DNA from 2 places in the Pseudomonas marincola genome. Region 2 is predicted to be linked to the other one. Evidence: predicted binding sites of a transcription regulator. Region 2 holds the regulator's gene; the other holds the start of a gene.
The links. Region 2 encodes sigma-54, which starts transcription at its own class of promoters, with help from an activator protein. Its sites were predicted from a motif close to ANTGGCATNNANNTTGCTNT; they were not measured.

Region 1 (3,098 bases), 780 kb from region 2:
AGCCCGGAGTCCCCACCTGCGGCGCACCACTTGAAGAGGTTTCCAGGAACAGGTTGTTGCCCATTGCCTGCAAACCGGCCGGGTTGATGAAGTCGGCAATCTGCAAGTTGCCCACGACCTGCTGCTGCGGGCTGTCTGGCGTGGTAATCGAAACCGTGCCGTCTTCACCCACGGTGAAGGTGCTGACGTTGTTCGGCAGAACAATCGCCGGCTCAAGCGCAAAACCGTTGGAGGTAACGATCTGGCCATCCGAGTCCAGGTGAAAGGTGCCGTCACGGGTGTAAGACACCGTGCCATCGGGCTGCAATACCTGAAAGAAACCGCGACCGTTAACCGCCAGATCCAGCGGCTGATCGGTGGTTTGCAGGCTGCCTGCGGTAAAGTTTTTCTGGGTGCCGACAATGCGCACACCAGTGCCCAGCTGGAGGCCGGAAGGAAGTTGGCTGTCCTGGCTGGACTGACCGCCAGGTTGCCGGCGGATCTGGTACAGCAAGTCCTCGAACTCGGCGCGATCACGCTTGAAGCCTGTGGTCGAAACGTTGGCCAGGTTGTTGGAAATGGTGGTCAGGTTCATGTCCTGTGCAGACAAACCTGTCTTGCTGACCCACAAAGCCGGAAGCATATCGAATCTCCTCTAGCGACGTTTTCACGGCGCTATGTACTGTTGATTAGCTAAGTTGCAAAACCCGCGCCATCGACGAAGCATTGTCTTCGGCGGTGCGCATCATCTTCACTTGCAGTTCGAATTGACGGGACAGAGACAGGATGGCGGTCATCTCTTCCACCGCGTTGACGTTGCTGGACTCAAGGAAGCCCGACGTCACGCTGACAGCGCCATCCGCCAGCAGCGGCTGCGCGCCTTTGTAATGGATCATGCCGTCAGTGCCCTTCTCCATTTGCTTGAGATCCGGGTTAACCAGCTTCAGGCGGTCGACTTCAGCCAGCACACTCGGCCCCTCGCCCAAGGCACGGATGCTGATAGTGCCGTCTTGGCCGATCTCGACTTTTTGCTCAGGCGGCACGGCAATCGGTCCGGCATTGCCCATCACCGGCAAACCGTTGCCGGTGCGCAATACGCCCAGCGCATCGACGTTCAGGCTGGCGGTGCGCACATACGCTTCGCTGCCGTCCGGCGCCTGCACCGCCAACCAGCCGTCACCGCCCACGGCCACATCCAGATCGCGACCGGTTTCCTGCAACGAGCCGGGGGTAAAGTCGGTGCCTGGCCGCTCGGTCATGGCAAAAACACGGGATGGAAAAGTGTCGCCAAACATCGGCATCGAACGCGCCTGCTCGAAATCGCGGCGAAAGCCACTGGTCGAGATGTTCGCCAAATTGTTGGCGTGGGCACGTTGTGCGAGGGTGTTGTTTTGGGCTCCAGTCATGGAGACGTACAGCATCTTGTCCATGTTCTTCTCCGAGATAGGCTTGCCGCCTGCTGCTCTATACAAGCAATACAGCAAAGGCTGTGCCAATCCTCGAATAAAAACAATAAGCCACTGATTTACAACGATTTTATAAACAAAAAAAAGACGCCAACAGGCTAATGCCAGTCAGTTAAGCGCTACAGCTTGACCTTCTGCGTGCTGAAACGAAAATCCGATGCTTGTTTTGAGCATCGGATTTTTTATGCGACTTTCCCGCGCCTTGGCACTGACTCACGAAGCGGCTTCTGCCACCCACTCCCTTGACGAGCTGGGGGCGCTGCTTGATCCAGACCTAGTTAGCACCGCACTGGAAACGGCGGGAGTGGCGACCCTGCGTAAGCGACGTCTCCCTCTTGAAGCCATGATCTGGTGCGTGATCGCCATGGCGTTGTTTCGCCGGATGTCGGCCTGGGATGCCGCGAGCCGTATGGGCATCATGCTGCCTGGGCAGAAGCCATTGGTAGCACCCAGTGCAATCGTGCAAGGTCGCCAGCGTTTGGGCAGCGCTGCGGTGCGAGAAGTCTTTTCCCTGACTCAACAACGCTGGCATGCCAGCGCCAATCACCCCACTTGGGCCGGTTTGCGCCTGCTCAGTGTCGATGGCGTGGTCTGGCGCACGCCGGATACGGACGACAACCGCAAGCACTATGGCAGCGCCAGTAATCAGCATGGCGATACCGGCTATCCCCAGGTTCGCATGGTCTGCCAGATGGAGCTGACCAGCCACATGCTGGTGAATAGTGCTTTTGCCGGCTACCACAGCAACGAGATGAAACTGGCCGAACAACTGATCGACAGTACACCCGATCACTCGCTGACCTTGTTCGACCGTGGCTTCTATTCACTGGGGTTACTTTATCGCTGGCAACAGACAGGCACTCAGCGCCATTGGTTACTGCCGCTGCGCAAGGATGCTCAATACGAGGTGCTGCGTAAGTTAGGGCGCCACGATGCCATCGTCTCGCTAAAGACCTCGCCGCAGGCGCGTAAACAATGGCCCGACCTGCCAGACACGCTACAGGCTCGGTTATTAAGCAAGACCATCAAGGGCAAAGTGCGGCAGGTACTGACCTCAATGATCGATCCTCTGCGCTTCCCTCCAGACGAAATCGTGGATCTGTACAGCCAGCGTTGGGAAATCGAGCTGGGCTATCGAGAAATGAAGCAAGGCATGCTCGCGGGGCACTACACACTGCGTAGTAAAACGCCGGAGATGATTGAACAAGAACTGTGGGGCGTACTACTGGGGTACAACCTGCTGCGTTATCAAATGTTGGAAATGAGTCGCCACTGCCCTGGCATCTACCCCTGCGAAATGAGTTTTACCGCTTGCACCTGGGCGATTCTGGGCTTCTTGAACGGGGTCTCTTTGAATCATCCAGGCAACATCCCTCGCTACCTGGCCGAACTACAGGCCTCGGCCATGCACTACGTCCTACCTCATCGCCGTGAGGATCGCAGTTATCCGCGAGCGGTCAAACCCAAGCCGTCCAAGTATCCGACCAGAAATAAAAATGCCAGTCAGCTTAACTGACTGGCATTAGCCAACAGGCGTCTTTTAAAATGATTATCGGCGATCGTTTGCCGCTACCGGCAACGCGCTTTGCCAAGCCGGCGCCGCCCGGCTCAGGTGAACCAAGCCGGACGAGAGCCGGGACTATCAACGCAGGT
Region 2 (3,098 bases):
CACAAGGGAACGGCCGGGGGTCAGGATGTCTTCAAGTCGGATCATAGGAGGTGAGCGATGTCAGCGGGCCATAGCGCCTTGCTGACGGTCGAGCTGCTTTTCCTTGTGCTTGATAAGTTGTCGGTCAAGTTTGTCTGTTAGTAAATCGATTGCTGCGTACATGTCATCGTGTTCAGCGTTGGCAACGACTTCGCCGCCCGCTATGTGCAAGGTCGCTTCAATTTTCTGCTTGAGCTTCTCGACCTCCATGATGACTTGTACATTGGTGATCTTATCGAAGTGGCGTTCTAATCGACTGAGTTTCTCCTCGATATAGTCACGCAGGGCGTCGGTCACATCCAGCTGGTGTCCACTGATGTTGACTTGCATACCGCTTTCTCCTTGTTGCCGTGTAGTAGTGACAGGCAATTTGCCTGCCGCCGGAACACTGAAGCTTGCTCACTTACCCTGTAGCGGTTCTGCGGTGCTGTGTAACGCTGTTTGACGCGGGTTGTGTTGCCTCAAACATGTCGGACCTGCATATCACCCAGAGTAAGCAGATTGTCTGCCGGGTCGCTTCGGCTTCTGCCGTGCGCTTTGCTCAGCCCTGATATCAGTATGGCTGTTTTGCAGGAAAGCACAGGGTTTGCTTTGGCGACTCCCTCACATTAATCGTTTGCGCTCGCTGGACGGTGCTATGCCGAGTGACTCACGGTATTTGGCAACGGTGCGGCGAGCGACTTGAATACCTTGTGCCTCCAGTAAACCAGCGATCTTGCTGTCGCTCAATGGCTTTTTTGCATTTTCCGCAGCAACCAGTTTTTTAATGATTGCGCGAATCGCTGTCGACGAGCATTCACCGCCTTCAGAGGTGCTTACGTGGCTTGAGAAGAAATATTTCAACTCGTAAATGCCGCGTGGTGTGTGCATGAATTTTTGCGTGGTGACGCGTGAAATCGTCGATTCGTGCATACCGACTGCCTCGGCAATATCGTGCAGAACCAGCGGTTTCATGGCCTCGTCACCGTAGTCGAGGAAGCCGCGCTGGTGCTCGACAATCTGCGTGGCAACCTTCATCAGGGTTTCATTGCGACTCTGCAAGCTCTTGATGAACCAGCGCGCCTCCTGCAACTGATTACGCATGAAGGTGTTGTCGGCGCTGGAGTCTGCGCGGCGCACGAAACCAGCGTACTGCGGGTTGACCCGTAAGCGCGGCATGGCTTCCTGGTTGAGTTCTACCAGCCAGCGGTCATTGTGTTTGCGCACAATGACGTCGGGGACTACATACTCCGGCTCGCCAGACTCGATTTGCGAGCCGGGGCGCGGGTTGAGGCTCTGAATCAGCTCAATGACCTGACGCAGTTCGTCTTCCTTGAGCTTCATGCGGCGCATCAGTTGGCTGTAGTCGCGGCTGCCCAGCAGGTCGAGATAATCATTTGCCAGACGCTGGGCTTCAGCCAGCCAAGGTGTTTTTGCGGGCAGTTGGCGCAGCTGCAGCAACAGGCACTCGCTGAGGGTGCGTGCGGCAATGCCGGCGGGCTCGAACTGCTGAATGCGGTGCAGAACGGCTTCGACTTCATCAAGCTCGATGTCGAGTTCCGGGTCGAATGCGCTGACCACTTCGTCGAGGGTTTCTTCGAGATAACCCTGCTGATTGATGCAGTCGATCAGGGTCGCCGCGATAAGCCGGTCTTTGTCCGACATTGGCGACAGGTTGAGTTGCCACAACAAATGGCTTTGCAGGCTTTCGCCTGTCGAGGTGCGCGTGGTGAAGTCCCACTCGTCATCGTCGTTGCTAGGCAGGCTGCTGGCGCTTGTCTGATAAACGTCTTCCCAGGCGGTATCAACCGGCAGCTCATTGGGAATGCGCTCATTCCACTCGCCATCTTCCAGGTTGTCTACGGTTTGCGACGGTTCCTGATAAGTCGGTTCCTGGAAATTGGCCTCTTCCTGATTCGGTGAGGCAGCCGTTTCCGCTCCGTCAGCCATAGGGTCGGAATTATCGAAGTCGTCGCCATCTTCTTGGCGCTCGAGCATCGGATTGGACTCCAACGCCTCCTGAATCTCTTGTTGCAGATCCAGGGTTGAGAGTTGAAGTAGGCGGATGGCTTGTTGCAGCTGAGGCGTCATCGTCAGCTGCTGGCCCATCTTCAGGACTAGCGATGGTTTCATTGCAGACCTTATTAACCGGCGTCTATGCGCAATCCACTACAGGGCATTTGAGCCACAAGGAGGCAGAGTATATGCCTTTCCCCGTGGCCTTTGCCTAGCACTGCTTTTGAGTTTGGGCATGATTCGGCTAGAGCCTGAACTCATGTCCCAAATAGACTTCTTTTACAATCTCGTTGGCCAGAATGGCTTCGGAGTCACCTTCGGCAATCAGTTGGCCGTCACTGACAATGTACGCAGTTTCGCAAATATCCAGCGTTTCGCGAACGTTGTGGTCGGTGATCAGAACGCCAATACCTTTGGCTTTCAGGTGGTGAATAATCTGTTTGATGTCCCCGACCGAAATCGGGTCCACCCCGGCAAATGGTTCGTCGAGCAGTATGAATTTAGGCGCCGTGGCCAGTGCGCGGGCAATTTCAACCCGACGACGTTCACCACCCGACAAGCTCATGCCGAGATTATCGCGGATGTGGTGAATATGAAATTCTTCGAGAAGGCTTTCCATCTCCGCGTGACGCGCAGCACGGTCGAGCTCCTTACGGGTCTCGAGAATCGCCATGATGTTGTCCGAGACGCTGAGCTTGCGAAAGATCGACGCTTCCTGCGGCAGGTAACCAATGCCGGCGCGCGCGCGGCCATGCATCGGCAGGTGGCTGACATCCAGGTCGTCGATCAAGACGCGACCCTGATCAGCCTGCACCAAACCTACAATCATGTAGAAGCAGGTGGTTTTACCGGCGCCGTTAGGCCCGAGCAGGCCAACAATCTGTCCGCTTTCGATGTTCAGGCTGACGTCACGCACGACCTGGCGGCTTTTATAGCTTTTGGCCAAATGCTGGGCTTTCAGAATCGCCATCGTTATTCGGCCGCCTGTGGTTCAGCTGGTTTGCTTTTCGGCTGGATAACCATGTCGATGCGCGGGCGCGGTGTGGTGATCTGGTTGCCCGTGG

Region 1: a site for sigma-54 is predicted at 1,457-1,476, ahead of PMYSY11_RS14550 (flagellar basal body rod protein FlgF). Genes of this name have one in related genera too.

Annotation. Positions count from the first base shown of each region.
Region 1 is NZ_LR215729.2:3,115,916-3,119,013, forward strand. Features, by position in the region: gene flgG (flagellar basal-body rod protein FlgG) at 1-622, opposite strand, end outside; gene PMYSY11_RS14550 (flagellar basal body rod protein FlgF) at 669-1,409, opposite strand; gene PMYSY11_RS14555 (IS4 family transposase) at 1,630-2,961, shown strand; gene flgE (flagellar hook protein FlgE) at 3,088-3,098, opposite strand, start outside.
Region 2 is NZ_LR215729.2:3,900,642-3,903,739, reverse strand. Features, by position in the region: gene ptsN (PTS IIA-like nitrogen regulatory protein PtsN) at 1-45, opposite strand, end outside; gene hpf (ribosome hibernation-promoting factor, HPF/YfiA family) at 61-369, opposite strand; gene PMYSY11_RS18030 (RNA polymerase factor sigma-54) at 643-2,151, opposite strand; gene lptB (LPS export ABC transporter ATP-binding protein) at 2,279-3,004, opposite strand; gene lptA (lipopolysaccharide transport periplasmic protein LptA) at 3,007-3,098, opposite strand, start outside.